DNA from 4 places in the Lysinibacillus sp. FSL L8-0312 genome. Region 2 is predicted to be linked to each of the others. Evidence: riboswitches for the same ligand, from Rfam matches in the RefSeq annotation. Region 2 holds a riboswitch; each other region holds the start of a gene.

Region 1 (8,188 bases), 1.1 Mb from region 2:
TTACATTGTGTTGAAAAACAAAACGATCACTAGAATTTCTATGAAGGGTGAAAAAGGCTTTTCATTCTAAAGGACGCTGGTCCAACAGAAATCACCCTCACCTTACCAAAAGGTCTTTTTCTGCTAGTAGTAACATCATCTTTTTACTTATGTCGGCTTCCAGAGCAATTATTTGCCCTCTTTCCACATCCTCACTTTTTCAAAGAACAGCGCAAGAGCTTGCTTATTCTGCATATTCGGTACTTTTGCTAATAGTACTTCTTTAGGTGCTTTCAATTCCTTTGCTTGCTTTTGCAAAATCACAATACTTTTTTCTAATGCCTTATTGGCAAACATAGCCTCAGGTAATTGAATAATGGCTTGAATCCAAGCATGCTTTTGAATGTACTTGTGTAGTTGCTTAGACTGCTCGGAGTCAAAAAGATGTGATGGCGCAAGGAAAAATAAATAGCCGCCATCCTTCGTATAATTCATCGATTGCTCAATGAATAGATGATGAGCATAACTCATCCCCTCTGCTGCGCATAATTCATAATCGAGTGCTACTTCTTCATTAGGATAATAGCCTACAGGTAAATCACAAACAACGGCATCCACTGGGTTTACCAATAAATCTTCTAAGGCATCTTGACGGTATAAGGAAATAGGCTGTTCTGTTAAATCAGCAGTAGCAGCAGCAAGACGAATTAATAGCTCGTCAACCTCTACGCCTGTCGCTTCCACTTTTCCATCTAATAAATTCATGACTGTTAGTAGTAAATTCCCCGTACCTACGGCTGGGTCCATAATTGACATTTTTTCGTTTGCAAGGCGCTCTTCAAATATTTGCTCCACAAAATAGCCAACTAGTAACCCTAACGTATCAGGTGTCATTTGATGGTTTGGCTGCGACCCTTTGCGCATTCCTTTTAAAATAGCGATTTGAATAGCTTTGCGAATATCCTCTTTTGTTGCATCCTTTTGTGAAAAATTCACTTCGCCATCAAGCCATGCCTCAAGACCATCTAGCAACCCTTCTAACAATGTTAAATCTTGTTCTTTTTCGATCTTTTCAGCATGCTCATTTAGCAGACCAAATAATTTCTCGATGTTTTCCATATTTAAACTTCCTTTCACGCAGAAAAGAGCCGTGACAAACTCTCGTCACAGCCCCTTTGTCTAGTATTATCTTAGCCTAAAAGCAGCTCATTATGCTAGTGCTTTAACAGCTGCAATGGCCGCTTCATAGTTTGGATGATCTGTAGCTTCAGGTACATATTCAACATATGTTACTTTATTATTTGCATCCACAACGAATACTGCACGTGTCAGAAGACGTAATTCTTGAATGTACACGCCATACGCTTCACCAAATGAAAGATCGCGGTGATCTGATACAGTTTGCACTGCATCAATACCTGCTGCACCACACCAACGCTTTTGAGCGAATGGAAGATCGACAGATACTGTATAAATAACTACATTGTCACCCAGGTTAGCTGCTTCTTCATTAAAACGGCGTGTTTGTGCATCACATACACCAGTATCTAATGATGGTACAACACTAAATAGACGAATTTTACCTTCTGAATCATTTAATGTTACAGGTGATAGGTCATTCGCTAATACCGTAAAATCTGGAGCTTGATCGCCCACCTTTACTTCATTTCCTACTAGTGTTACTGGACCATTTTTAAATGTTACTTGTGCCATATAAACGCCTCCTTATTTCATATGTACATAATATTACTAAATGAAGGGAATTAATTGCAACTAAGATAGCTTACTTTAGAAGAACTAGCTTAGAAATAGGAAAGACTGTCTCGAATTAGGAGACAGCCTTTTGTTTATTGTTCATTTTTTTCCTCTAGCTTGGCTAGTTCTATTTTTTCCTCTTGCACAGTCGTTTCTATCTGCTCTTGCTGTTTTGGCAAAGCGGCTGGTGCTGGATCCTTTTCAACAAAGACTTTTTCGTGCACCACTGCTGTATCTGCAAAATAATCATGTAACCCTTGATTTTCTGGTAAAATGACTACCAAAATATACAGAGGCATAAAAATATTATTGATAATGCGGCCAATCCAATCACGGAATAACACATCTGACCAAGTAAGCTTATCATGCTTTAATGAAATAACACGTAAGCCAAAAACCATTTTTCCAAGTGTTTGCCCAAAGAACTTTGTCATCAGTACAAAATAGCTATAATAGAGGCTCGCTGTGATGATTGAAATCGGTGCATACCAAACAGATTCTGATAAGGACCAATCCATTAGATAAAAGATAGGATTGATAAGTATTCCAACTACAGCAGAAATAATGAATCCATCTAATAAAAATGCCCAAAACCGAATCCAAAAACCAGCCGTTTTTAAAGCATAGTTTTTATGCTTTACTGACTCATCTGGAGCGTTCATAAGAAAGCCATTTTCCATAGAGGGTGAACCTTGCATAACAAATTCATTGTTTGTCATTGTACTCCCTCCTTAGTATTCCCCGTATAAATACATCATTTTCGGTGCACTGTAGTCGGTCATAATTTTCATTAGCATTTTTTCTTCTGCAGATGGACCAAACATGGAGCCAATTTTCATCCCAACGTATGATTGCCAGCCTCCCATATCGTACGCATACTCAAATAAAGCAGCATCTTCCAGTCCATAATCTGCACGTAGAGCAGCGATGGCTGCTTCTTCATCACCAATTTCATCGATTAAACCTGCTTCAAGCGCTTTTGTGCCACCAAGAATACGACCATCTGCAACCTTCTTCACTTCTGCTTCAGACATATTACGTCCCTGCTCTACAATGTCTACAAATTCTTCATACGTTTCATTAATCATATCCTGCATCATTGCACGTTCTTCTGGTGTCACTTCACGCATTGGGCTTAGCATATCCTTATGCTCCCCTGATTTAAACGTTTCAAATTTAACTCCTACTTTTTCAGCCAATGCTTGGTAGTTAATGGATTGCATAATGACGCCAATTGAGCCTGTTATTGTATCACGATGGGCAAAGATTTTATCTGCAGGTGCTGAAATATAATAACCACCTGATGCTGCCATCGAATCCATCGATACATAAATTGGAATTTGTCGTTCTTCTTTAATTTTTAGCAGCTTTTTATAGATTTCTGCAGATTCTTTCACACCACCACCTGGTGAATTGACGCTTAAAACAACGCCCTGTATCGAATCATCATACAAAATATTATCCAATTGCTCTAAGAAAAATGTATGATCATAGGCAACTGGTTGCCATAATGTACTTGAGCCGATATCTTGAATCGCTCCATCTACCTTTAAATAAGCAATTCGCTTATCAAAATTGTCCCCTTCAATGACATTTTCATATACATCTAAATTATTCCCAGCCATCAAACTATCAAAATTACCTAGGAAATCTGCTTTAAATAGGGCAAAAATGGTATTAATTCCTAATGAAAATAGTAAAAGAACACCTGCGACTACTAAAGCAACCCACCTTTTTACATTCATGTCTTTCCGCCTCCTCAACACGTAATACGAATGACTTGCTTATTTGTTTCATTTTTTTGCAATAATATGCAAAAAGCTTGTTGCTATTTATTTCCTCATATTACCTTACCTAAAAAAATAAAAAAAATCAAAGTCCATACCTTTGCATGAACTTTGATTTTCGACATTATTTCCTAGGAAATGATGATGAATGGCATTGCTTTGTTTCTTGTTGTCGTAATTCAACTCGTCGAATTTTTCCAGAGGATGTTTTGGGTAGCTCTTCGACAAATTCAATAGCACGTGGATATTTATATGGGGCAGTCAATGATTTCACATGACTTTGAAGTGTTTGAATAAGTGTTTCATCACCAATTTCACCATTACGAAGAACAATAAATGCCTTTACAATATTTCCTCGAACTTTATCTGGACTGGCAATGACAGCAGCTTCTTTCACAGTTGGATGCTTCATCAAAGCATCCTCTACTTCAAAGGGACCAATTGTATAACCCGAGGAGATAATGACATCATCTCCTCGACCCTCAAACCAAAAGTAGCCATCTTCATCTTTGTAGGCACGATCTCCTGTTATATACCAATCACCACGGAATTGTAAATTTGTACGTTCAGGATCATTTAAATATTTTTTAAAGAGAGCTGGTGTTTCACGATGAACAGCAATATCACCCACCTCTCCCACTGCAACAGGATTGCCGAAATCGTTAATAATATTAACAGTGTTGCCAGGAGTAGGTTTTCCCATTGAGCCAACTCGCGCCTCCATCCCTACCATTGTACCAACAAGTAATGTATTTTCCGTTTGACCATAGCCATCTCGCACTTGTAAATGGAATGTTTCTGAAAATACGTTGATAACCTCACTATTTAACGGTTCACCTGCTGATACAGCTTGGCGAATTGCATGTAAATCATATGCGTGTAAATTTTCAAGTGATGCCATAAAACGATATTCAGTTGGTGTACAGCATAATACATTGATTTTGAATTTTTCAAGCATTGCCAAATAGGAAGCAGCATCAAATTTACCTTTGTAAACAAATGCAGTAGCACCACTGCCTAATGTAGCGAGAAAGGGACTCCATATCCATTTTTGCCATCCAGGTGCTGCTGTTGCCCAAACAATATCATTTTCTTGTACACCTAACCAATGTGGTGCTGTTGTTCGTAAATGAGCATAGCCCCAGCTGTGTGTATGTACCGCTGCCTTCGGGTTACCTGTTGTGCCGCTTGTATAGGCTAAAAATGCATTATCAGTACTTTTTGTCGGAGTCGGATTTATGTAAGTTGTAGGTTGATGGTGCATTTTTTCTAGTAAAGGCTGCCAAGGCTCATGTGCTTTCCCTATGACAAATTGCTGTATGCCCTGTAAATTTCCAACTTCATCAAATTGTTCAATATAGGGCTCATAGGCAACAACCCCTTTAGCATTGGCGTGATGAATGCGATACTCAATATCTTTTGTTCTTAACATTTCTGAGCTTGGAATGATGGTTAAACCTGCTTTTAATGCTGCAATATAAACAATATATGCTTCCACTAAGCGTGGTACCATCACTAAAATCACATCACCCTTCGTTAAACCTTGTAAGGTGAAAACATGTGCTGCTTGATTCGCTTTTTCCATCAAATGTGCATATGTAATAAATTGTACAGCTTGATTTTCTTCATAAATAATTAAAGCATTTTTCGTTGCATCCTGAGCATATTTTTCAATTTCCTCTGTTATGTTATACCATTCTGGTGCAACTAAATCTTGTCTTTTCATGGCAAATGCCCCCTTTTGCTATGACACATTATAAAACTCCTTTTTCAGTATTTTCAATGGTTTGCGCTTAATTTAGGTAAAGTCATGACAACTATCATACCTAGCTATATGGCATCAGTCACGTTTTGTCGATAGGAAAACTAGCTATTGAATACAAATGAAAAGTATGGTACATTTTGGTCAACTAAAAGCAAAATTGCAGGGGGACTCGAAAGAGTTGAGAAGGTAAAACCTGACCCTTTGAACCTGTTAGTTAATACTGACGTAGGGAGCAACAGACATCGATTTTTTCAGATGAAAGGCTCTTTTTCGTGTATTTTCACATAAAAAGAGCCTTTTTGCATGCTTACGTCCATCCACAAAGGAGGACTAAAATTAAAATGATATTTCAAACAATTCGTCAACAGCAACCACTTATTCATTGCATCACAAACTATGTGGTGGCAAATTTCCAAGCAAATGGTTTATTAGCATTAGGTGCTTCGCCCGTTATGGCTGACGATAGCCAAGAGGTTGAGGAAATGGTAGCAATGGCACAAGCATTATTAATTAATATCGGGACACTCAATACTCGCACCAAAAACGCCATGCTGTTAGCAGGAAAAAAAGCTAATGCACTTGGCATTCCAGTTATATTAGATCCAGTTGGGGCAGGGGCTACAACTTATCGCAAGGAAACCGTTCAATACTTACTTGAAAACATACAATTTGCCGTAATTCGCTGTAATATCGGTGAGCTTGCGGCTATAGCCAATGTAGATTGGCAACAGAAAGGTGTAGATAGTGGTCATGGCTCCATGTCACTGGAGACGGAAGCATTACTAGTGGCACAACGATATAATTGTATCGTTATTGTAACAGGTGAACGTGATCTTATAACAAATGGTGAGCATAGCCAGTGGATAGCTGGTGGCCACCCACAAATGACAGAGGTCACTGGTACTGGCTGTTTACTTAGTGCGCTTTGTGGTGCTGCCTATGTCGCAGGTAACAAGCCATACAACCAATTAGCAGAAACACTCACTTACTATAAAAAGGCAGCAGTACTAGCTTCTGCATTCACTGCAGATATCGGTGATTTTCAAATAGCTTTGCTTAATGCTATACATCGTTTATCAAAGGATGGTGAAGCATCATGCATATTGTAACGACGATTGCTGGATCAGATAGTGGTGGCGGTGCTGGTATACAGGCTGATTTAAAAACATTTCAGGAATTAGAGGTGTTCGGCACTTCCGTTATTACAGCTTTAACTGCACAAAATACAACAGGCGTGACAGGTGTTTTCCCCATTGACATTTCGTTTGTGGAAAAACAATTTCAAGCGTTAGTCGAAGATTTTCCGATTGCTGCAATGAAAACAGGCATGCTTTATTCCTCTGGTATTATCCAAGCCATCGCACGCATGATCGGTGAATTAAACATACCACTAATTGTGGATCCCGTGATGATTGCAAAAGGTGGAGAAAGCTTATTACAGCAAGAAGCTATTGAGGCGTTACGCTCATCTTTACTACCACTAGCTACGATTGTTACGCCAAATATACCCGAAGCAGAGGCTCTCACGGGGAGAACCATTCGCCATTTTGAGGATATGAAACAAGTGGCTCAAAGCTTTTTACAGCTAGGTGTACAATGCGTCATTGTAAAGGGTGGGCATTTAGCAGAACCACTTTATGCCATTGATTATGTATTTTTCAAAAATGGACAATCTTTTTCGATGCAGTCTCCACGAATCCAAACCAAAAATACACATGGTACTGGCTGTACATTTTCAGCAGCACTCACTGCTTTTCTTGGACGAGGTTTAGCGATGGAAGAGGCTATTATCGAAGCTAAAAAATTTATTCAATTAGCGATTATGCATGATTTAGCCATCGGCAACGGGCACGGACCTACAAATCATTTCGCTTATCAACAGCATAAGGAAGCCTGTGAGGTAATTATTCATGAAACGTGAGGATTTACAGCTTTATTTTATTATGGGGACAGGCAATGTTTTTCAACAAAATCCCATCCATCTCCTCGAAAAGGCATTGCAAGCTGGCATTACGATGTTTCAATTTCGCGAGAAAGGGTCTCTTGCCTTAACTGGATTAGCCTATGAACAATTTGCACGCCAATGTCAAAAACTTTGTCAGCAGTATAATGTACCGTTTATCGTTAACGATGATATAGAGCTCGCTTTGCGAATTGGTGCCGATGGCGTTCATATTGGACAAGATGATTTAGATGTTGAAATAGCACGTAAAAAAATCGGGAACATGATACTTGGTGTTTCTGTACATTCACAGGAAGAATTACAAACAGCTATAGACCATCATGCTGATTATGTAGGAATTGGTCCAATCTTTGCAACAACATCTAAAAGTGATGCACAACCACCATGCGGTACAAATTTTTTACAGCAAGCTTATCATCTTTATCCTGAATTACCGATTGTAGCGATTGGTGGGATTACTTGTACAAATGCACATTCTGTTTTTCAAGCAGGTGCTGATGGTGTTGCCGTTATTTCTGCTATCTGTGAAAGTCAAGACATTGCACACACTGTATCTACATTTACGTCATTATCTCGCATAAAAAAATGATCTATAAACAAACTAAAACCAGTGCCTTTTATGGTCACTGGTTTTAAGTTTATAAATGCTTAGTCAGCATTTATTGGTTGTTTGGCATACCTTTTAATTGAGATTCTGCCATTTGTACAAGACGTTTAGTGATTTCACCACCAACGGAACCGTTAGCACGAGCTGAAGCTTCAGCTCCTAATTGAACACCAAATTCTTGTGCAATTTCGTATTTCATTTGATCTAGTGCTTGTTGTACACCAGGTACTGCAAGCTTGTTTGAACTGCGGTTGTTGTTTGAAGTCATGTGTCTCACCTCCTTGTGAATATAGAATGTGCGATATTCGATTTTTAATACGAAAATTTTAAAG
Region 2 (8,188 bases):
GAATGCTCCTCTCTTCCTAAAGCCATTTTACCTTTGGCTCAGTGCCGTTTTTAATACGTGTAATATTGGCACGGTGACGATAAATAATAAAGGTAAATAAAAAGGCTACCAAGATGCCTAATGCAAAGTCACCCGTAACAAAATAATAAACGATTGCATAGATAAGTGCTACTAAAGCGGCTATCATCGATGTTAGGCTGACGATCTTTGTGATTTTTAATGTCACAATAAAGGTAATAAATAATAGGACAAAGAGTGGCCACGAATAGCCTAATAAAACACCTGCGGATGTTGCCACTGCTTTTCCACCACGGAAATTGGCGAAGATCGGAAACATATGACCGATTACGGCAACAAGACCAAGTAATAAGGGATGCAGTGTGCTGTCAGAGAAAACGGGAAGTGCTACTAATAAAACCGCAGCTGTTCCTTTGAGCACATCCATTACGGTTACAACAATACCTGCTTTTTTCCCTAATGTTCGGAATGTGTTGGTTGCACCAAGATTACCGCTCCCGTGTTCACGAATATCGGTATTATAAAAAATTTTACCTATCCATAATCCAGAAGGTATAGAGCCGATTAGATAAGCACATAAAATAATAAGTCCATTGATCATAGCTGGACTCCTTTCATTCATAGTCCATCACTTGGTACTAATAGTTTGTAACAAGTATTTTACACTTTTTCTTGCTAATCTACAATGTTATGAAGGAGATTTCATTAGGAGCCTTGAATTCAATACAAAAGAAAACCTATTAATAAGGGGTAGGCTTTCAGACATGAGATTCTAGAAAGTGAAAAAAAGCCTTTATAAAAATATAGGCAAAAAGGCAATTTTGTCAATCCTTCATTCCTTTGGTAGAATAGAAGTCTAACTTTATCCAGTTTAACCGTAATAAACATTGTAGCGTTTACACTGAACTAGATTCTATGTATGCTGAAACTAAATCGGCTACTACGCGTCAAACGTTTATGGATACTAGTAGCAGTCTGCCCTGCTTAAATACCAATTTTAAGCAACTGTTGCAGATGTTTACTATTGATAAAGATGATCAAAACTGTGAGCAAATTTTAAAAATTTAATGGACCTGTCGCTAGCTATTGACAGGAAATGCTATTATTATTAGGATGAGAACATAAATAGAACATGCGTTTGTTTTTTGGAGGGGAATTTTTTGACGAATAAACAGTCAACTAGCGTTTATAATGATGACGCTATACAAGTATTAGAAGGATTAGAAGCGGTACGCAAACGACCTGGCATGTATATCGGTTCAACGGATGGCCGTGGACTTCATCACCTTGTGTATGAAATCGTAGATAATGCGGTGGATGAAGCACTGGCCGGCTTTGGATCTCATATTATTGTCACAATTCATAAGGATCAAAGTATGAGTGTGCGCGACTTTGGCCGTGGGATGCCAACAGGTATGCATAAAATGGGTAAACCTACCCCTGAAATTATTTTTACGGTGCTACACGCAGGTGGTAAATTTGGACAAGGTGGTTATAAAACAAGTGGTGGCTTGCATGGTGTAGGTTCCTCTGTAGTTAATGCACTATCAACATTTTTAGAGGTGACGATTCATCGTGATGGTAAAAAGTATCGTCAGCGCTTCGAGCATGGTGGACATCCTGTCACAACACTTGAAGAAATTGGGCAAACGAAGCAAACAGGTACACTTGTTCATTTCCTACCAGACGAAACGATTTTTTCTGTCACAAAATTCAATTATGATACGTTAGCAGAACGTTTACGTGAATCAGCCTTTTTATTAAAGGGCTTAAAAATTGAATTAATCGATGAGCGCGAGGAAGGCAAACAAGATGTATTCTTTTATGAGAATGGCATTGAAGCTTTCGTTGCGTATTTGAATGAAGAAAAGGATGTTCTTCATCCTGTGAAATATGTAGAAGGCATACAAGATGATATTGAAGTAGAATTCGCTTTCCAATATAACGATGGTTATTCAGAAACGATTTTGTCATTCGTTAATAATGTACGTACTCGTGATGGCGGCACACATGAAACGGGTGCAAAAGCGGCATTGACGCGTGTATTTAATGAATATGCAAGAAAAATCGGCTTGCTAAAGGACAAAGATAAAAACCTTGAAGGGACAGATATTCGTGAGGGTTTAGCAGCAATCGTGTCTGTTCGTATTCCAGAGCATTTATTACAATTTGAAGGACAAACCAAGGGCAAGCTTGGTACAAGTGAGGCTCGTTCAGCCGTAGATAGCGTAGTGTCAGAGCAAATTTTGTATGTGCTAGAGGAAAATGCAGAGTTATCGGCTTCTCTTGTACGTAAAGCAATCCGTGCGCAACAAGTAAGAGAAGCGGCTCGTAAAGCGCGTGAGGACGCTCGGAATGGCAAGAAAAGCAAAAAAGGTAGTACGATTCTATCAGGCAAATTAACACCAGCTCAGTCTCGCAATGCGGCCAAGAATGAGTTGTATTTAGTTGAGGGTGATTCTGCAGGTGGTTCTGCCAAACAAGGTCGTGATCGTACATTCCAAGCGATTTTGCCTTTGCGCGGTAAGGTCATCAACACAGAAAAAGCCAAGCTACAGGACATTATGAAAAACGAAGAAATTTCAACAATTATCCATGCGATTGGAGCAGGTGTTGGCACGGATTTTGCTGTGGAGGATTCAGCCTACGATAAAGTAGTGATTATGACCGATGCGGATACGGACGGGGCACATATTCAAGTCTTGCTCTTAACGTTCTTCTATCGTTATATGCGTCCACTCATTGAAGGAGGCAAAGTCTATATCGCTTTACCACCACTTTATAAGGTATCAAAAGGTACTGGTAAAAAAGAAGTGATTGAATATGCTTGGACAGAAAACGATTTACAAAAGGCCATCCAGAAAGTTGGAAAGGGTTACATATTGCAGCGCTATAAAGGTCTTGGTGAGATGAATGCTGACCAGCTATGGGATACGACAATGAACCCTGAGACACGGACATTAATTCGTGTCACAATCGAGGATGGTGCACGTGCAGAGAGACGTGTCACGACGTTAATGGGTGATAAAGTAGAACCGCGTCGTAAATGGATCGAAGCCAATGTTGACTTCGGTATGGAGGATGATTCAAATATTTTAGAAAATGAATTCATCCAACAAGAGGAGGACCAAGCATGAGTAGTACAGAAAAGTTTCAAGATTTACCGCTAGAAGAAGTGATGGGTGATCGTTTTGGTCGCTATAGTAAATATATTATTCAAGACCGCGCGTTGCCTGATGCACGTGACGGTCTTAAACCAGTACAGCGTCGTATTTTATATGCAATGTTTACAGAAGGCAATACACAGGATAAACCGTTTCGAAAATCCGCAAAAACTGTCGGGAACGTAATCGGTAATTACCATCCGCACGGTGATAGCTCTGTTTATGAAGCAATGGTACGTATGAGTCAGGACTGGAAGGCACGTCATATGCTTATTGAGATGCATGGTAACAATGGTTCGGTTGATGGTGATCCTCCAGCTGCGATGCGTTATACAGAGGCGAGACTGTCTGCTATTGCTGGTGAAATGCTACGAGATATTGGCAAGAAAACGGTCGAGTTTGTACCAAACTTTGATGATCAAGATATGGAGCCGACTGTTTTACCTGCACGTTTTCCAAACTTACTAGTCAATGGCTCTACAGGGATTTCGGCTGGCTATGCGACAGATATTCCCCCGCATGCGCTAGATGAAGTGCTAGATGCTGTGTTAATGCGCTTAGACAAGCCGAACGTGACAGTAGATGAATTGATGACTGTGATTAAAGGGCCGGATTTCCCGACAGGTGGGATTATCCAAGGGGTAGATGGCATCAAAAAGGCTTATGAAACAGGTCGAGGTAAAATCATTGTCCGTGCGCAAGCCGTAGTAGAACCGATCAAGGGTGGCAAAGAGCAAATTGTCATCACGGAATTACCATATGATGTGAATAAAGCGAATCTTGTGAAAAAAATTGATGAGCAACGTGTAGATAAACGTTTAGAGGGTATTGCGGAAATCCGAGATGAATCAGACCGTACAGGCTTACGTGTTGTAATTGAGCTGAAAAAGGATGTTCCGGGAAAAGGAATCTTACAATACCTATTTAAAACAACAGATTTACAGGTAGCTTATAATTTTAATATGATTGCTATTCATAATCGTCGTCCAACGATGATGACATTGCCATTATTGCTAGATGCCTATATTGCGCATCAAAAAGAAGTGGTGACGAACCGTTCGATTTATGATTTACAAAAGGCAAAGGATCGTTCTCATATTGTAGAAGGGTTAATTAAAGCACTCTCCATTTTAGATGAAGTGATTGCGACAATCCGTTCTTCTAACGATAAGAAGGATGCGAAGCTTAATTTACAAGCGAAGTTTGATTTTACAGAGGTACAAGCCGAGGCGATCGTTAGCTTACAATTATATCGTTTAACGAATACAGACATTACAGAGCTTCGTCAAGAGCAAGACGAGTTAAATAAGTTGATTGCGAAGCTAGAAGGAATTTTACAAAGTGAAGCCAAGCTTGTACGTGTCATTAAACAAGAGTTACTAGAGATTAAGAAACGCTTCACAGAGCCACGTCGCTCGAAAATTGAGCAGGAAATAGAAGAAATTAAAATTACGCTAGATGTCCTTGTGCCAAGTGAAGAGGTTGTGGTGACGGTGACAAAGGATGGCTATATTAAACGTACATCCACACGTTCACATGCCGCTTCCAATGGTCAGGATTTTGCGATGAAGGATTCGGATTACTTATTGTATGAAGCAACCTTAAATACACAGCATCATCTGTTACTGTTCACAAATCGAGGCAATTATATTTACCAGCCTGTTCATGAGCTACCTGATATTCGCTGGAAGGATCTTGGACAGCATATTTCAAGTATTGTGCCAACAGGGGAAGATGAGTCTATTATTGCAGTGTATGGCTTTGAAACATTCGAGCAGCCAAATACGTATATTTTAACAGCTACAAAAGATGGTCAAATTAAACGCTCCCCACTGGCAGATTATGCGGTGACGCGTTATTCGAAGCCAATAAAAACAATGAATGTTAAAGCGGGCGATGCGATGATCTATGCATCGTTTGTGACAGATGATGTGGAACTGATGTTAACAACGGATACAGCCTATGCGATTCGTTTCCCACTGGAAGAATTACCAGTTACAGGGGTGAAAACAGGCGGTGTCAAAGGCATCACGCTAAAGGATGGAGAAGCCTTAGTCGGTGTCAATGTGCTACAGCCTGATGCTACACAATATGTGGTAATCGTCACACAGCGTGGAGCCGTGAAGAAAATGAATGTTGCAGAAGTTGAAGTGGCAAGTCGTGCAAAACGTGGTCTAAAAGTATTAACAGAATTAAAAGCAAATCCTCACCGTATTGTGGCAGTTATTCAAGCAACGAATGAGGAGCAAATAGTGATTGAAACGGAAAAAGGTGTACAAGAGCTCATTGATGTCCAAACATTGACGCGTGCTGATCGCCATTCCAACGGTTCGTTTAAAGTGGATATTGCAACAGATGGGGCCATTTCCCATGTTTTAACGGCTAAAAAAGAACAGAAACTAAGCTAATGATAAGCCCAGTCTCTTAGGAGTGCTGGGTTTTTTTACGAGAGCAGTCGTTAGTCAAAAATAGCATCTTGTCATTTTAGCGTAACTATGGGTATAATAATCAACGAAAAGTTCATAGCACAAGAATGTAGGGGGGCTAGTAGTTGCTAGCTGAGATTGTGTCCGATAGACGCTGACCCTTTGAACCTGATTTGGCTCGTACCAGCGTAGGGAACATCTATTCAAAAAAGCAAAGTTTTGAAGATTGATTGCAATACGTCTGGGAGGAATCCTAGGCGTTTTTTTATGTTTTCAAGCAATATCTTGCCAAACGCATACGCTTTCTTTCTGGTGACAACATTCAATCATGAACACTTTCACATTATCAACTAGGAGGACTTCGCATGAAAAAATGGTTATTTATTCTAGTGGCTGCACTTTTAACGTTAGTGGGCTGTAGTGACAAGGAGGACAAGCAGGCTACTGATCAGCTGAAAAAAGTATCAGTGGTCTTAGATTGGACACCAAATACAAATCATACAGGACTGTATGTCGCAAAAAAACTCGGTTATTTTGAGGAGCAGGGCTTAGATGTTGACATTATTATGCCTGGGGAGGCAGGAGCCGATCAGCTTGTTGCTTCTGGCAAGGCAGAGTTTGGTGTGAGCTATCAGGAAGGGATTACACAGGCTCGTGTGCAAGATGTGCCTCTTGTCTCCATTGCTGCTATTATTCAACATAATACATCTGGCTTTGCTTCTATTGCATCAAAAGGTATTACATCACCAAAGGATTTCGAAGGTAAAACCTATGGCGGTTGGGGGGCTCCACTAGAGCAAGCTGTCCTACAATCATTGATGCAAACAGAAAAGGCAGACATTCATAAACTAGATATCGTCAATGCAGGAGATTTAGATTTTTTCACGATGATGCAAAAGGATATTGATTTTGCTTGGATTTATTACGCGTGGACAGGTATTGAAGCTGAGCTACGGGGTGAAAAGATTAATATGCTGTACTTAACAGATTATAGTGATCAGCTGGACTATTATACACCTGTTCTAGCTACAAATGAAAAAATGATCCAGGACAATCCTGACCTAGTTCAAGCGTTTGTGGCGGCTGCATCGAAGGGCTATGAATACGCCATAGCACATCCAAGTGAGGCGGCTGATATTTTAATAGAAGCGGCTCCCGATTTAGATCAAGCGTTAGTGCATAAAAGTCAGGAATGGCTAGCCGATAAATATCAGGATGATGCCAAGCAATGGGGAGAGCAAAAGCTTTCTGTATGGGAAAACTATGCAAAATGGATGTCTAGCAACAACGTGTTAGAGGGCGAATTTAATGCGAAACAAGCCTTTACAAATGATTTCTTACCTAAAAAGGAGGCCAAATAAGATGGCGAATTCATTAATCAGTGTTCAAATCATTCCAAAAACAGAGAAATTTGAGGATGTTATACCGTATGTCGATGCGGCGATTGCTGTGATAGATGCTGCTGGTGTGAAATATGAGGTACATCCGTTGGAAACGACGATGGAAGGTGAGCTGTCAATGTTGCTGCAAATCATTGAAAAAATGAATGACAAGATGATTGAGCTTGGTGCTATCAATGTCATTACACAAGTGAAAATATTATATCAGCCAACTGGTATAACAATGGATACATTAACGGAGAAATACCAGTAATGAAACAAGCTTTGCAAAAGGGAAGGACGATTATTTTTATCGCCTTCCTCTTATTCGTGTGGGAGCTCATTGTGCATGTGGCTGAAGTTCCTCATTGGTTATTACCTGCACCAAGTCGTATTTTGTTGGAAGCTTTTAAAGCCTATCAAACCTTTTTACCACATGCTTGGGCTACGATGCAATTAGCCTTATTAGGACTTGCCATTGGTATTGCCTGTGGATTAATGGTGGCGATTGTCTTGCATCGATTTACATTTATTCGGGAGTTGTTTTATCCGATTTTAATTATGTCGCAAAATATCCCTATTCTTGTCTTAGCGCCATTGCTCATTATTTGGTTTGGCTTTGGTTTATTACCAAAGCTCATCATTATTTGCCTCGTGTGCTTTTTCCCCATTGTTATTGCGGCAATGGACGGATTTCGGCAAACAGCACCTGAGTTAAAGCATTATTTTGCCATGGTTGGTGCTACAAAGGCGCAAACTTTTTGGAAGCTTGAATGGCCTCATGCATACCCAACGATTTTTTCAGGTGTAAAAATTGCTGCGACGTATAGTGTGATGGGCGCTGTTATTGCGGAGTGGCTTGGTGCAAAAAAAGGAATAGGCGTTTATATGACCTTAGCACAGTCCTCGTTCCGCACTGATCGTGTATTCGTAGCCATTTTTGCGATTGTTTTATTAAGCTTACTGTTGTTTAGCAGTATTCGCTTACTTGAAAAATTCATGGTGAAGGGGAGAGGCTATCATGCTCAGCATTCAAAACATCGCTAAATCCTTTGATACCCTGCAAGTTCTTGAAGATGTATCCTTTGACGTTAAAGATGGAGAGTTTGTGGCCATTGTTGGTCCCTCTGGCAGTGGTAAGAGTACCCTTTTTCAATTAATTGGTGGCGTTTCTACGATTGATCAAGGGTCCATTTTATTA
Region 3 (8,188 bases), 3.2 Mb from region 2:
TTAACCGCTTCGTGGCTGACTTTATTGGTGAATCTAATATTGTACCAGGTGTGATGATTGAAGATTTCAAAGTTGAATTTGCTGGCAAAATTTTTGAATGTGTCGACCAAGGGATGAAACCAAATGAAAAAATTGATATTGTTATTCGACCAGAAGATTTAGAAATGACAACTATCGATAAAGGGAAACTTGTGGTGAAAGTGGATACACAATTATTCCGAGGCGTACATTATGAATTATCGACGTACGATAAGGATGGCAATGAATGGCTAGTCCATTCATTGAAAAAAGCAGAAGTAGGGACAGAAATTGGCTTAGGCTTTGATCCTGAGGCTATTCACGTAATGCGCTTAAATGAAACTGAGGAAGAGTTCGATAAACGATTAGAATCGTATGGAGACGATGAAGATGCAAACTAAGACATCGAAATCAGCGTTATTTCCATATGTGTTATGGATTGCCTTTTTCGTTATCGCGCCGATTGCCCTCGTTGTTTATTATTCCCTACTTGATTTACATGGCAATTTCACGCTCGATAACTATAAAGCGTTCTTTACTTCTGTTTACTTAAAGATGACATTGAGCTCGTTTTGGTATGCCTTTTTAATTACATTCTTTACTTTATTAATTTCATACCCAACTGCTTATTTCTTAACGAAGACAAAGCATAAACAGCTTTGGCTTCTGCTCATCATTATTCCTTCTTGGATTAATCTATTGTTAAAAACATATGCCTTTATCGGCATTTTTGGATTGTATGGACCAATTAATGCATTTATTGAAGTATTTGGCTTCGATCCTAAGCAAATGCTCTTTACGGATATTAGCTTTGTCTTTGTATCGGTCTATATTTTTATTCCGTTTATGATTTTACCGATCTTCAACTCCTTAGATCGATTAAACCCAACACTTATTTATGCAGCACGCGATTTAGGTGCCTCTGCTTTTACAACTTTTCGCCGTGTCGTTTTACCATTAACAATGGATGGCGTTAAATCTGGAATTCAAGTTGTCTTTATTCCAGCGCTATCCCTGTTTATGATTACACGCTTAATTGCCGGAAATCGCGTCATCACCCTTGGTACAGCGATTGAACAGCAATTTCTTGTAACACAAAATTGGGGGATGGGTTCTACTATTGCTGTGTTCTTAATTTTATTCATGGTAATTATTATGCTCATTACGGGACAAAAAGATAAAGGAGGTCGCGTACGATGAACAAACTATCTGCATCAGCTAAAGTCTATTTAACGATTGTTTTTATCGTTCTGTATGCTCCCATCTTCTATTTAATCTTTTACTCGTTCAATAGTGGCGGCTCCATGAATCACTTTGAATCCTTTACTTTAGAGCATTATAAAGCTGTTTTTGAAGATTCACGTCTTCTTGTTATATTAATTAATACTGTAATCGTGGCATTACTTTCTGCTTTGATTTCTACTATTATTGGCACACTAGGTGCAATCGGTATTGTGACTGTCAAGGATTCAAAAATGCGCAATACTTTACTATCCTTAAACAATGTCTTAATCGTCAGCCCAGACGTTATTATTGGTGCTAGCTTCTTAATTTTATTTACAATGGTTGGCATTAAGCTTGGCTTTGCGTCTGTCTTGTTAGCCCATGTCGCATTTAGTGTACCGATTGTTGTTCTAATGGTTTTACCTAAACTACTAGAAATGAATAAATCCTTAATCGATGCAGCATTAGATCTAGGGGCTACGAAAAAGGATATTATGATGCGTGTCATTCTTCCTTATATTCAACCAGGGATTTTTGCGGGCTTCTTCCTTGCCCTTACGTATTCTTTAGATGATTTTGCCGTGACATTTTTCGTAACGGGTAATGGCTTCAGCACATTATCTGTAGAAATCTACTCCATGGCCCGTGCAGGTATTTCTTTAACGGTTAATGCTATTTCTGGTTTGGTATTCTTTGTTACGGTGTTAGTCGTTGTTGGTTATTATTTCATTACAAGTCGTACGAGTAAAAGAATGGAGGGACAACGATGAAGTCATTAATTCAAGCTACCATCGCCATCCTTGTTGTTTCAGCCCTTTTATTCTATGCGGCTGACGCCTTAAGTGTAGGCGGCGGTAAAAGTGGAAAAGACACGTTAACAATCTTTAACTGGGGAGAATATATTGATCCTGACTTGTTGAAACAATTTGAAAAAGAAACAGGCATTCATGTCATCTACGAGACATTTGATTCCAATGAAGCGATGATGACCAAAATTCAACAAGGTGGAACAGCATATGATATTGCCGTTCCATCTGAATATATGATAGAAAAAATGAAGGAAGAAAATTTATTGATTCCTTTAGATAAAACAAAAATCCCTAATTTTAAAAATATCGATCCTTACTTTTTAGATTTACCATTCGATGATGACAATAAATATTCGGTCCCTTATTTCTGGGGAACAGTAGGCATTGTCTACAATCCAAGCCTTGTGGGAGATTTAGATTTCTCTTCTTGGGATGATTTATGGGATCCATCCTTAAAACGAAAAGTCTTTTTAGTGGATGGTGCTCGTGAAGTCATTGGAATGGGCTTAAACAGTCTCGGATATTCCTTGAATTCACTAGATAATCAGGAACTACGTAAGGCTACTGATAAATTAATCACACTTGCACCAAATGTAAAAGCCATCATTGGAGATGAAATTACACCATTAATGATCAACAATGAGGCCACTGTAGCCCTTACTTGGTCTGGGCAAGCAGCAGATATGATGTATGAAAATGAGGAGCTAGACTTTGCTGTACCTGAGGAAGGCTCGAATTTATGGTTCGATAATATGGTCATCCCTAAAACATCGAAAAATATCGACGGTGCCCATGCCTTTATCAATTTCATGCTAAGTGCTGAATCGGGTGCACAAAATGCCGATTATGTAGGCTACTCTACGCCTAATATAGCTGCTATGGACTTAATGGATGAAGAAGTTGTTTCTGATGAACGCTACTATCCTTCTGAAGAACAACGCGATACATTAGAAGTTTATAAAAATTTAGGACCAGACTATTTAGGGAAATATAATGAATTGTTTTTAGAATTTAAAATGAGTATTCGTTAAAGCATATAAAGGTCTATCGATGAATTTTTATTTTGTCGATAGACCTTTTTCTATTATCTTCCTGCTTCTGGCAGCACCTCACCTATTGTCTGTTTATTCTTTTCTACATCGTGGATTGGTATTGCTGCACTAGCAGGTATGTTTCATTTCAGACTTTCAACCGATATGATGATAGGATATCTTATGATAGACTTTAGTATATTTGATTATAAAAAGGGGGTTCATTCGATGACCCAGCAGAAGTCCAATAAGGCGGCTTTATATATTTTAATGTTTAATATGTTTATCGCAATGGGGAGTATTGGAATTATTATTCCTGTCATGCCAGAGTATTTAAAAATTTTTGGTGCAGCAGGACAAGTTCTAGGTATGCTAATTGCAACGTTCGCCTTAGCTCAATTCGTATTTTCTCCAATTGCTGGGAATCTTTCGGATCAGTATGGTCGGAAAAATTTAATTATTTTCGGTCTTATTGTGACAGGTCTTGCACAAATCGGTTTTGGCCTAGCCACAGACGTCTGGATGCTATTTTTAGCACGCTTTTTAGGCGGTCTAGGTTCCGCATTTGTTGCACCTCCTATTATGGCATTTGTAGCTGACGTTACTACCTACGAGGAACGTGGAAAAGGTATGAGTATGTTAGGTGCTGCTATGTCACTGGGCTTTATGATAGGGCCAGGAATAGGTGGTTTCTTAGCAAAGGTTAGTTTACATTTTCCATTTTTCACGGCAGGAGTTGCTGCCATACTTGCATCTGTTTTATCTTACTTTTTATTACCATCTACTAAACCAAACACTTCACATGACAAGCAAAAGCAAGAAAATCTGGCGAAGCAAATGGCTCGTTCCATACATATGCCTTATTTCGTTATGCTCATTATCATGCTCGTGTTCTCGTTCGGAATTGCCAACTTCCAAACAACCTTGTCATTATTTGTGACAGAAAAGTTTAATTACACACCCGTAGATATTGCGATTATTTTAGTTGTCGGTGGTGCTTTTGGGGTAGTTGTACAAATGTTTGTGATTACACCACTTTTTAATCGCTTTGGTGAAATGAAAGTTGTGTTAGTCAATTTATTTATTGCATCTGTTGCTATTTTCTTAATATTGTTTGTATCTGGCTTCGCTCTTATATTAGTTGTAGCAACTATTTTCTCTACAGCAACAACACTAATTCGTCCTGCTGTAAATACACTAATTTCAAAGCTTGCAGAGAAAGAACAAGGGTTTGCTGCGGGCTTGAATAATGCTTACATGAGCCTTGGCAATATGATTGGACCAGCCTTAGCAGGTTTACTATTTGACTGGAATATGAACAGTCCATATATTTTCGGATCTATCATATTATTAGCCTGCTTCTTCCTTGCACTCATCTGGACATTGAAAAAAGCACCTCATCTAATGCATCCTGATACGAAATAGTCAGAAAAATCATTGACTATTTTTAACATTATGTTACAGTAATGTTGGTTAATAAAATTGAATGATATTTACCACTAGGGGAGCCTTTAAAAGGCTGAGACGTATATGATGATGTACGGACCCTTTGAACCTGATCTAGTTCATACTAGCGGAGGGAAGTGGCGCTACTTGCTACTATCATTGTCTATGCAAGGCCGCTTCCTATTGTTTAAAGGAAGCGGCCTTTTAATTTCCCTCATGATTTTATTCAAGAGGAGTGAACCTTATGTCAATTCGTAAAATGACAATCATGGCTTTATTAGTAGCGATTGCTGTAGCAGGATCTACCTTTGTATCCATACCAACAGGCATCGCACGCGCCTACCCCGTTCAGCATGCTGTTAACGTAATAGGAGCTATTATACTAGGACCCGTGCCAACAGTTCTAGTTGCCTTTGTGACAGCCATCATTCGTATCTTTACTGGTACAGGCTCTCTTTTAGCGATTCCTGGTAGCGTCATTGGAGCATTGTGTGCGGCCCTTGCCTACAAATACAGTAGAAAATCATGGCTAGCAGGATTCGGCGAAGTTTTTGGCACTGGTATTTTAGCTTCACTTATTGCCGTACCCTATGCAAAATTGCTTATGGAGACATCCGTAGCCGCATTATTCTTCATGCCAGCCTTTTTAACATCAAGTACCATCGGGGCCATCTTAGGTGTTATGGTAGCTAGCACTTTGCGAAAATCGGTACCAGTAAAGAGCTTTAATTCTTCGCTTTATTGAGTGGTGCTGAGTGCTTTTTGATTTTGGAAATCCTTTAAGATGTGCGAGAAGATTTCTTTTCTAGTCTTTGAGCGGGGTTCGTTTCTTTATGAGCGTCTCTCTCCCCCGAGAAGCACTTTTCGAAGGCTGCACTGTGTCAATCACCTTTGCACCCCTTTCCTAGCGGAAACCACCATTTTTTAAAACCTCAAAGCATTTAAAAAAGCAGTGCAAAATGGAATGATTTTGCACTGCCTTCACTCTATTATGATCGTTTTTTCATACCCTTTAATAGCTGGGCTACGTTCGTGTCTTCTGCTTGTACAGGTTTCTCCTCAATTGGCTGCTCTTTTTTATTCGTTTTTGTTAGGAAACTCCACCCAAAACGTCTTATGGTAATATCCATAAAGAATAGAAGCATACTTGCTAAAAGAAGCCATGTGGCAATGTTTTGTCGATCCGCTCCTTTGGTTGTAAAGTCACGGAACACATCTTGTGGTTCTTTTAAAACGGCTCCCCCTGTTTGATTTGTTAACTCTTCAACCAGTTTTTCATTAACAGGGAGCAGTTCATACTCAGCACTATAAGGAACACTTAGGCCTGCCTGATAAATGGCCTGCTGCTCATCCGCTATACGGAAGAAAATCAATCCAGGTTCGGCCTGTACAACAGCTCGAACTTGGGAGGCTGAAATGGTTTCTAACTGAGTTTCTAACTCCTCCCCTGCTTCATTAACCGCTACAATGTCTAAAAATGCGGCTTCATTTGTAGGGTCTGTAATCATAAAGGAGCCATCAGCTTCTAATCTCACATCATAGGCAACATCATTATAGCTTGGCAACATTTGTGAAATAAGCGTCTGCCAAAATGTTCCCCAGTCCTGCCATCTTGCCCAATCTCCTGTCCATTTACCCGTTGAATCGGATGTAAAAGCAAATGTTTTACCGAGTCCATATTGCCATTGTGCTAACACAGGATCTTCCTTCTCACTTTCTGCAATTACGGTTGTCCCTTGCTTAGCTGTCGTTCCAATATAAGCATTCATTTGAGGGACGCCATTGGCAAATAGCGAATTCCATCCTGCGGCATTATAAATTGCTGGATAAAACGGATTATCCTCAATATAGGTGCGAGAAATCATAGCTGTTTCACGAGATAAAATAGAAGGAATGGTTTGTTCATCAATGACATCATAGAACCGTCCACTACCCATATCACTAAGTGCTTCGAGTAAGTTAGCATCAGCATCTTGTCCAATCGCTACTGTTGATAAAGTGATACCATTTTCTTTTCCCTCAGCAATTAAATCCTCATAATTCCCAGACTGTGATTGCCCATCGGTTAAAAGAATAATATGTTTACGTTGAAGCTTTAAATCGGCGAGATTTTCATAGGCTTTAGCTAATGAACTATAGATTTCTGTTCCGCCTCCTGGTGTTACTGATAGAATGGTATCCACTGCCTCTTCTTTACTTTTAAGAGGCGCGGTTTCTATAATTTCCCAAGGACGATCATCGAAGGCGATAAAGCCTAATGTATCCTCATCTCGTAGCATTTCAACAGAACGTGCCGCTGCTTCCTTAGCTAGCTCTAGCTTCGAGCCATGCATACTGCCAGAACGATCCAGCACTATGACTAGCCCTAATGAAGGTAATTGCTCCTTGCCCTTAATTTCCATCTCCACAGGCAATAACGTTTCAATTGGCGTTTTAAAATAGCCTCCTAAACCAAAACTATTTTCTCCACCAACCATCGTGAAACCAACCCCAAAGTTTTTGACTGCTTGCTCAATCACACTCATTTTCGCCTCACCAACTAAATGACCAGGCACATTGTCAAAAATGATCGCATTATATTGTAAATAGCTGGACAGTTCATTTGGTAGGCTTTTAGGATCGACAACATCATAGGCAATGGATTGACTACCAAGTGCTGCCGCGATAGGTGAAGCTGTTTCATAGCCATTGACGATGAGTAAATGGGGTTCACTTTGTACCATTGTGACACTTGTTAATTTATTGTTTTCAAAAATAGCATCCTGCCCAACTTGAATAACTGCTTCGTATTTTACAAGTCCTTCAGCTGTTGCTGCGTGTTTATAGGTAAACACATTTGTACCTTCCGTCAGCTCAACTGCCTCGCGATGAATTAGCTCATCATTTTCATATAATAACAGCTCCCCTTGCCCTGCTGCTGTTGCATGAATTTCTGTTACTAATTGTTGCTGCTCTCCTACATAAGCAACCTGAGGAGAGACAAAGCTTTTGAGCGACACATCATGGACAACTGGTAGACTAAAAGGTACAACGTCCACACTAATATTGGCACCTTTCAATCTGGAGACAAATTCTAAAGCATCTCCTTTTGTCTCATTACCATCTGTTAATAATACAAGGCGAGTCGCTTTTTTAGGATCAACAATGCCTGTTGCAAGCTGTAGACTTTGTTCAATATTCGTTTGATCTGTTGCTTTGATTTCTGTAAGCTTCGGTACATCCTTTAATTCTTTAGACAAAATGGCTTCTGTTTGTAAAGTGGAAGAAAAAGAATAGATCCCTGCAAGTTGGGGTTCTTTTTTAGATTGTAGGCTCTCCTGTATAAACTGAACCATCTCATCTTCTGTACCATTCATAGACGCAGATCGGTCTAGTAAATACACGATCTGTTCTTCTTTTATCGGTAATAATAAATACGGCCCTGCAAGTGCCAAAACTAAACAGCATATCGCTACTATGCGAATAGCAAGCACAACAATATGACTCTTTTTTAGTCGCTGCCGTTCTCGAAAATAAGTCCATCCAAAATACAAGAACAATGGAAGTAATAGCAACAATACTAATGGCGTATCAATTCGTAAATCCACGACGTCGTTGCACCTCCCACTCTGCAACAAGCAAAATTAAAACTATTACAATTAACCAAGGTACGAAGGAGGC
Region 4 (8,188 bases), 1.6 Mb from region 2:
AGCAGACTTACGCTTTAACTTGTTCGCAAATGGGTGCCATAAAACATAACCTGTAAAGATACCGAGTAATGTAGCCATGAAAGCAGCCGAAATAGCATGTCCAAGCTTTTCGATATCGTTCATATCAGCCAATGCGGCGATTAACCCTACTACTGCACCAAGAACCCCTAAAGTTGGTGCATATGTACCTGCTTGCGTAAAAATAGCAGACCCACTAGCATGACGCTCTTCCATTGCTTCCACTTCTTCCGTTAGTACATCACGGATGTAGTCAGCATTTTGACCATCAATTGCTAATGTAAGACCATTTTTTAAAAATGGATCTTCAATTTCAGAAGCCTTGCTTTCAAGTGCTAATAGTCCTTCACGACGAGCTAAGTCAGCCCATTGTGAAAACATTTTAATAATTTCTATATCATTCGCTAATTTCGTTTCTTTAAAAAGAATTTTAAATAGCTTCGGTACGCGCTTTAACTCTTGCATTGGAAAGGCAATTGTTACTGCTGAAATAGTACCAAAAATGATAATTAGAATGGCTGCAGGGTTATAAAATGCACTTAAGCTTACACCCTTCATCACCATCCCCGTTAATAGTGCTACTAAGGCAAGTATTAACCCTATAATCGACGATTTATCCATCCTAGAACCTCCAAATCTACTATTACTGTTATTTTCGTCTGTTTTTCCATATTTTAAATATATATATTCCTAGTATAAATGTATTTCACTTATTTTTCGATGTAATTAATGCTTTTTATTCACATTTCGACCATTTTTGATTATATTGAATTAAGAATATTACACTAAACTGTCTTATATCGAAAGGGGATATGAATTTGTTATTATCATTTAACACAAAATTACTAAAATATGCCGAATTAGCTGTGAAAGTAGGAGTAAATATCCAAAAAGGTCAGTATCTTTATATAAGCTGTTCGACTGATAACCTAAAATTGGCGCAAATAATTACCAAAATAGCTTATAAAAATGGTGCAAAACAGGTATTTGTCGATTTATCGGATGACGAGCTTGTACGTGCTCGTTATGAGGGAGCACCAAAAGACTCATTTGATTTCTTCCCGCCATGGAAAGTGCAAGAGCGTGAATGGTTGGTTGAACACGGAGCCGCTTTCTTAAGCATTAGCTCACAAAATCCAGATTTACTAAAAGGTATAGAGCGTGACAGAATCATGGCCTTCCAAAAAGCATCTGGTAAAGCATTAGCAAACTATTATCAATCGCTACAGTCTGATAAATTTAGTTGGTCAGTTATCGCTGCTCCATCTAAAGCCTGGGCAGCAAAAGTATTCCCTCACTTACAAGAGGAACAACAAATGGATGCATTATGGGGAGCCATCTTTGCAGCGACACGTATTGACGTTGAACATTCTATAGAAGCTTGGCATGCTCACGATCAGGAATTACATAGCAAAGCTGATTATTTAAATGGGAAGCAATATAAGTCGCTCCACTATACTGCTCCAGGCACTGACCTAACTATTGAGTTACCTACACATCATGTGTGGACAGGTGGCAGTAGTATTAATACACAGGGCCAAGCATTTATGGCCAATATGCCTACAGAAGAAATTTTTACAGCCCCTTTAAAAACAGGTGTTAATGGGTATGTTTCCAGTACTAAGCCATTAAGCTACGGAGGCAATATTATCGATCATTTCACTTTAACATTTAAGGATGGTCGTATCATTGACGTGAAGGCAGAGCAAGGACAAGAAATTTTAGCTTCCCTTATTGAAACAGATGAGGGTGCTCATTATCTTGGTGAAATAGCATTAGTTCCACATCAATCACCTATTTCACAATCTAATTTATTATTTTACAATACATTATTCGATGAAAATGCCTCGAATCATTTAGCCATTGGCAGTGCCTACGCATTTTGCATTGAGGGTGGTAAAGAAATGACTTCTGAGGAATTAAGTGCACATGGTCTTAACCAAAGCTTGACACATGTAGACTTTATGATTGGATCGGATAAGATGAATATAGATGGAATTACTCATGATGATCAAATAGACCCAATATTCCGCGATGGAAATTGGGCAATCTAAATAATCCATTCCTACTAATAGTATTCTAGGCTAAGTATGTTAAGGTTGTCATAAATTATCCTTAGATTTTCCTAGTAACCTATTGTATAATTGTTTTAGGGAAGTTTAGTAGATCATTTAAGTAGAGAGGAGCTCTAATAATGTTCATTACAACTGTTCTTGGCTTTTCAGCAGTTTTATTAATTTCAACGGGATTCTTCATCCACTACCTACAAGTTGGTTTAGATAGCAAGTCTTCAGTAACTGTAGATCCAAAGCCAAACGAAGAATATTAATGTATAAAAAAACAGCTACTGCAATGGTAGCTGTTTTTTTATCACTTACAAGTTATTTTCATCTATTAAAGCGTAGGAAACTGCTTCTTTATTGTAAAAATCATCTGAAAAAAGTCTTTATTGTTTGCATATTGAACGTTTTGCTCTAAAATATTTTTTGTAAGGAAGGGAGCAATATTCATGACAATGTTACAAGATATTTTAGAGTTTAATAAAGAGTTTGTACAAGAAAAGAAATATGAACCATTCATCACTACAAAATATCCTGATAAACGTATTGTTGTTTTATCTTGTATGGATACTCGTCTTGTAGAGCTTTTACCAAAAGCTATGAATTTGCGGAATGGCGATGTAAAAATAGTGAAAAGTGCTGGCGCATTAGTGAGCCATCCTTTCGGTGCAGTTATGCGTAGTTTATTAGTGGCTGTCTATGGCCTACAAGCTGATGAAGTGTATGTCGTTGGACATTATGACTGCGGAATGAGTGCAGTTGACCCTGATGCTATGCTTAGTGAAATGGTGACAAGGGGTATTGATCCAGAAACAATCAAAATGTTGGAATATTCTGGTTTTGATTTAAAAGAATTTTTACGTGGTTTCGGTGACGTAGCAACAAGTGTTAAGAAAAGTGTCGATACGATTCGTAATCACCCATTAATGGTGAAAGACGTTCCTGTTCATGGTTTAATCATTGATCCGAATACAGGTCATCTTGATTTAATTGAAGACGGTAGCAAATAATAGCTAATAAAAAACAAGTGCCCATCTCTCGTGAAGGATAGGCACTTGTTTTTCTATTCATCCTCTAAACGCGCATACATATAGTGATCTACCCATCGGCCATTAATATACAGTAGCCTCCTTAGCAGACCCTCTTGTTGAAATCCAGCCTTCTCTAATACGCGCATAGAGGGGTTATTTTGTGTAGAGACATATGCCTCTACACGGTGTAAACCAATTTGATCGAATGCGAATCTCACCACCATATTTACAGCCTCTGTGACGATTCCCTTGCCTACATAGATTTCATCCATCGCATAGCCAACAAATGCACTTGAGTACGGTAAGCGTTTTACAGCATAAAGTGCAATATGCCCTATTAGATTATTTGTTCCATGCTCAAAAATACCAAAAGTAAATTCTCGTTTTGACTCCATTAAATAGAGACTCTCTTGAATTTTTTTATATTGAGCATCAACTGTATAATATTCAGGTTTTTGTAGTGGCTCGTATACAGACCAAAAGTATTTATTGCGGCTTACGAGACCCGATAAACTTCGTGCATCTTTTTCTTGGAATGTGCGGATGTAGCATTTTTCCCCCTTTATCGTTACCACATTCCCACCCTTTTTTCTTAATAAATTCCAAATTTTAAGCACCATTTCTCCACACTAGCCTTCCAATAAATATCAGTACATTTCTCATTCTCTGTTCACATTGGCTACAATCTAATGATTGTAAACCCTAGTTTTATTTCATTGTATGTAAAAAAAGATGCTGCTACAACTAAAACAGCTCATGTCTTATTGTTACAGCAGCACCATTTTATTATTTTGTTTTTTGTTCTTGCTTTTTCTCATTTATTATTTCTAAACTGGATGAATCAGCATCCTCTAGCTGTCCATTAGCTAATACATTTGTTAGATGAAGACCACGTTTTTGAGCCTCACGTTCAATATGTGCAATTGTTTCTTGAAGCACCTGAACACGCGCATGTTTTTTATCGTCTCCAGCAACTAAAATCCATGGAGCATCCTTTTTATCTGTCTTGTCAAACATTGCATTCGCCGCTTCAATATATTGTGGTGATTTTTCTCGATTCCGCCAATCCTCGTCTGTTAGCTTCCAAGATTTATAAGGGTTTTCTTCACGTTCTTTAAAGCGTTTTAATTGCTCTTCATCTGAAACATGTAGCCAGAACTTAATAATTATGTAATCTCCCGCAGTTAAAATTTTCTCGAAATTATTAATTTCTTCATACGCACGAGACCATTCATCCTTTGTTGCAAAGCCTTCGATACGCTCTACTAGTACACGTCCATACCATGAGCGGTCGAAAATAGCGATTTGTCCATGCTGCGGTAATTTTCTCCAGAATCTTTGTAAATAGTTATAGCGTAATTCATGTGGCTGTGGAGCTGAGATAGGGTGTACCACATAACCGCGCGGATCTACACGTTCAATCAATCGTTTGATTGCGCCACCTTTGCCAGCAGCATCCATTCCTTCAAATACTAAGATTAAACCTATTTTGTTTTTTAGTAAAAACTGCTGTGCATTCAACATTTCATATTGGAGTACTTTTAATTTCTTTTTATACATCTTTTTATCTAGTTCAATGGATAGGTCTAGGTTTTTCAAATTTTGTGCCATGAAACTTCACTCCTTTTGGTTGGATATTCTTATTGTACTAAAGAAATATATGGATGCCTATTGAGATGGTAAATTGTAGATATTACGAGCAAAACAACACGATACATTGTTGAAAGTTTCCGTTATAATAAAAATAGTGACAGTACTATACTTATTTGTCTTTTCCCTATAAAATCTAACACGAAGGGAGAGGAAAACATGCCTCGGTTTATCTTGATGACAATTTCTTATCTTGTCTCACTCATCCTAACCTTTTCATCCTTTTTCGTGAATATCAACGGTCAATCTATGCTAGAAATCGCTAATCGCTTTTCTGTAGTATTTGCACCAGTTAGTGTAAGTCATGTAATTTGGATTCTTATTTATTTTTTACTCGGTTATTGGTTAGTTATGAATATCAAAAAGACAACTATGAAACAGTCTGCGCTTTTTAGCTGCATAAATATATTGCAAGCATTGATGATATACGTATGGCATCATGAGTTATTTATTGTTTCACTTGGCATTACATTACTCTTAGTCTTGTATTTATTTATGTTGTATAATACGTACCCTCTTCATGACAAAGCAATGTCGGGTCGTATTCCTTTCTCCATTTATTTTGCATGGATGACATTTATTTTTATTACGAATATCAGTTTTACGTTAACGGCTTATGGTTGGAACGGCTTTGGTCTTAGTACGCCTCTTTGGGCAGTAATTTTGCTGACATTAGGTGGAGCACTTGCGCTACATATCCGTTTCCATCACTTTGATATTTTGTTTCCTAGTGTTTTTATTTGGGCTTATATAGGAATCGCCTTACATAATGGTTTTGATGAGCTACTTGTCACTACCGCCGCCTTCTTTTTATGTGGTGTTCTCTTTGTTGGTATTTTATTTATTAAAAAAAATCCTGCCTACCAAAAATAAATTGGTAAGCAGGATTTTTCATTTCATTGCATTCTATTCTTCGTCTAATGATGTTAGGATAATCGGTTTATCTTTTGTTACAATGACTGAATGTTCAATTTGAGCTACAAGTGATTTATCAGGTGTAATGAATGTCCAACCATCACCAGCTTCTACAATATGCTCTGCCTTCGCTGAGATAAACGGCTCAACCGCAAGCACCATACCTTCTTTCATAATTGTAGAATCCCATGCATCATAGTAATTTAAAATGTGATTCGGCTCATCATGTAAAGATTGACCTAAGCCATGACCAGTTAAATTCATAATAACAGTTAAGCCATTAGCATTCGCCTCACGTTCAACTGCCTTACCAATTTGATTTAATTTAGACCCAGCCTTTACCTTTGTCATTGCTCGATCAAAGGCGCTTTTGGCAACGCGACATAGCTTTTCTTTGTCCTCATAGCCATCACCAACCACAAATGAAATACCAGTGTCAGCAAAGTAGCCATTTAATGAACCAGAAACATCGATATTTACAATATCCCCCTCTTGAATAACACGTTTTCCGGGGATACCATGCGCCACTTCTTCATTGACACTAATACATGTATACCCTGGGAAATCATATTCTCCCTTTGGACCAGATATCGCGCCAGCCTCTGCAAACATACGGCCAGCAATTTCATCTAGCTCCAATGTTGTAACACCTGGTTTTGTGGCAGCTTTCATCGCTTCACGAATTTCAGCACAAATGCGTCCTATTTTTTTAAAAGCTTCAATCTCTTCTTGCGTTTTTACAATCATGTATAACGTCCCTTTCATCTAATATCTATACTTTAATATAACATAACTTGTTATGCGTATAACGATAAACGCTTTAAATATTGTATGCTTCCTTACTTTGCGAAGTGCGCAAAGAGTTATTTGCGACAAAAAAGCCCCTTCACAAATGTGAGGGGCATGTTTTATGCTTTTCTTTGCATTAATTGTGGAGCAGCTGCGAATAAAAGAACGCCTACAATTGCCGTTAAAATAGTTGCTGGTAGCATATATGTACCATTATAGATGATGGAATAGATCCATGCATTTTGATCGCCAGCATATTCTGCAAAAAATACAGCGCCAGCCATCGTGTGGGCTGCATATCGTAAAAAGCCCGCAAGTACCGTACCTAATATAATGTAAAGTGCCATTTTTGTTTTGTTGGCATTTTTGGCAGCCGCCAACACGGGTCCACGCACAACCGCCGCTAATCCTACAACTGTGAAAGCAACACCATAATCAAGGAATCCTTGTAGCCAGTGCACAATCGTAGCACCAAACATGGTTTGCATTACACCCACGAGTAATCCAGTTGTTAGCCCAGCTACTAAGCCCCAGCGAAATGCTATTAACATAATAGGTACCATGACTAGACTAACAGAGCCACCTTGTGCCCATACTTTAAAGGAAACCTGATCAAGCACAAGACCGATTGCTGCAAATATCGCAATCTCCACAAGCATTAATAGTCTTTTTTTGTCCATATATATTCTCTCCTTTGTTCCGATGTAGGATACAAGAGCAGGAATAGAAATGCGCTGATATGTCTCTTTCTGACACCTTTTTATTCCCTCAAGAATGAAAAAACGATGCCAGGACAGAGCCTCACATCGTACTAGTGTCGGTTTCTATCCACATCCCTACGCAAGCGTTAACTTACAGGTTCAAAGAGTCAAGGCATTACGTGCCCAGTCTCAGCTGACATCATCAGCTCCCCTTGTGGTCGTTACATCTGAATTTATTCGAACATTCTCATTGTACGCAAAGGATAGAAGGATTACAACCTCTTCCATATATTATTTTTTTGAAACTTTGCTGTTTTTCATGCGTAAATATTAAAAAAGGAGGTACAACTATGGAGAACCAAAAAATTTTATCTGCCTTTAGTTATTTAAGTATTTTCTTCGCCCCTTTTATCGTCCCATTAATTGTGTACATTATTACGAAAGATAGTGACGTAAAAAGACATTCAATTCGTGCACTTATCTCTCATTTAATTCCTTTTGTTTTCGGCATTCTGTTCTTTATTGTCTTTGTTTTTTCTACATTTAATTTGGATCCAACGTCAGGCAATAATACGATGTTGATTATTTGGTTCGTTTCGTTTGCCATTTATGCCATCGTCTCACTAGGAATTGTAATATGGAATATTATTCAAGCTGTTCGTGTTATTCGTTAATGTTTCATTTTTAAGCGAAACAGGTAGTAGTAATTGTAAAAGGAGCTGTTTTTGAATGAAATTATCAAATGTTGTGAAAACCGCCGTAAAATTAGCACCTATTGTTATTCCTATCGTGAAAAAAGTAATGGCTGCAAAAAAAGGGACAACACCTACAGCCATTCCTCGAAAAAAATAAACAGCAGGCGTATTCCCTTGTTTTGGAAATACGCCTTTTATTTATTTCACTTCAAAGTGGGTTTGACTATGTCCATTCAATGTTTTTTCTACATGTAAGACCGCTGGCATCGCTGATTTTAATTCAGGCACATGAGAAATCACGCCAATCATACGACCAGAATCCTGTAAAG

What was found. A riboswitch is a leader RNA that binds a small molecule or an ion and turns the genes downstream of it on or off. The one in region 2 is predicted to bind thiamine pyrophosphate.
Region 1: it holds a riboswitch for thiamine pyrophosphate, as region 2 does, so the genes downstream of both, thiM (hydroxyethylthiazole kinase) here and MHI22_RS04710 (ABC transporter substrate-binding protein) in region 2, are expected to answer to the same signal.
Region 3: it holds a riboswitch for thiamine pyrophosphate, as region 2 does, so the genes downstream of both, thiW (energy coupling factor transporter S component ThiW) here and MHI22_RS04710 (ABC transporter substrate-binding protein) in region 2, are expected to answer to the same signal.
Region 4: it holds a riboswitch for thiamine pyrophosphate, as region 2 does, so the genes downstream of both, thiT (energy-coupled thiamine transporter ThiT) here and MHI22_RS04710 (ABC transporter substrate-binding protein) in region 2, are expected to answer to the same signal.

The regions. Positions count from the first base shown of each region.
Region 1 is NZ_JBBOOV010000001.1:2,015,601-2,023,788, forward strand. Features, by position in the region: gene MHI22_RS10135 (class I SAM-dependent methyltransferase) at 169-1,098, opposite strand; gene tpx (thiol peroxidase) at 1,189-1,692, opposite strand; gene MHI22_RS10145 (RDD family protein) at 1,827-2,453, opposite strand; gene sppA (signal peptide peptidase SppA) at 2,466-3,479, opposite strand; gene mbcS (acyl-CoA synthetase MbcS) at 3,646-5,247, opposite strand; TPP riboswitch at 5,438-5,535, shown strand; gene thiM (hydroxyethylthiazole kinase) at 5,628-6,395, shown strand; gene thiD (bifunctional hydroxymethylpyrimidine kinase/phosphomethylpyrimidine kinase) at 6,383-7,207, shown strand; gene thiE (thiamine phosphate synthase) at 7,197-7,838, shown strand; gene MHI22_RS10175 (alpha/beta-type small acid-soluble spore protein) at 7,909-8,124, opposite strand.
Region 2 is NZ_JBBOOV010000001.1:918,069-926,256, reverse strand. Features, by position in the region: gene plsY (glycerol-3-phosphate 1-O-acyltransferase PlsY) at 17-619, opposite strand; gene parE (DNA topoisomerase IV subunit B) at 1,179-3,155, shown strand; gene parC (DNA topoisomerase IV subunit A) at 3,152-5,590, shown strand; TPP riboswitch at 5,710-5,820, shown strand; gene MHI22_RS04710 (ABC transporter substrate-binding protein) at 5,974-6,969, shown strand; gene MHI22_RS04705 (thiamine-binding protein) at 6,971-7,261, shown strand; gene MHI22_RS04700 (ABC transporter permease) at 7,261-8,034, shown strand; gene MHI22_RS04695 (ABC transporter ATP-binding protein) at 8,009-8,188, shown strand, end outside.
Region 3 is NZ_JBBOOV010000001.1:4,099,653-4,107,840, reverse strand. Features, by position in the region: gene MHI22_RS20470 (ABC transporter ATP-binding protein) at 1-419, shown strand, start outside; gene MHI22_RS20465 (ABC transporter permease) at 409-1,218, shown strand; gene MHI22_RS20460 (ABC transporter permease) at 1,215-2,012, shown strand; gene MHI22_RS20455 (ABC transporter substrate-binding protein) at 2,009-3,082, shown strand; gene MHI22_RS20450 (MFS transporter) at 3,311-4,507, shown strand; TPP riboswitch at 4,574-4,681, shown strand; gene thiW (energy coupling factor transporter S component ThiW) at 4,773-5,273, shown strand; gene MHI22_RS20440 (VWA domain-containing protein) at 5,518-8,115, opposite strand; gene MHI22_RS20435 (vWA domain-containing protein) at 8,099-8,188, opposite strand, start outside.
Region 4 is NZ_JBBOOV010000001.1:2,510,318-2,518,505, forward strand. Features, by position in the region: gene motA (flagellar motor stator protein MotA) at 1-639, opposite strand, end outside; gene MHI22_RS12745 (aminopeptidase) at 831-2,072, shown strand; gene MHI22_RS12750 (hypothetical protein) at 2,213-2,347, shown strand; gene MHI22_RS12755 (beta-class carbonic anhydrase) at 2,528-3,088, shown strand; gene MHI22_RS12760 (GNAT family N-acetyltransferase) at 3,142-3,729, opposite strand; gene MHI22_RS12765 (polyphosphate kinase 2 family protein) at 3,896-4,720, opposite strand; gene MHI22_RS12770 (hypothetical protein) at 4,919-5,632, shown strand; gene map (type I methionyl aminopeptidase) at 5,666-6,421, opposite strand; gene thiT (energy-coupled thiamine transporter ThiT) at 6,583-7,143, opposite strand; TPP riboswitch at 7,280-7,387, opposite strand; gene MHI22_RS12785 (DUF4870 domain-containing protein) at 7,515-7,838, shown strand; gene MHI22_RS12790 (hypothetical protein) at 7,894-8,016, shown strand; gene MHI22_RS12795 (SMC family ATPase) at 8,058-8,188, opposite strand, start outside.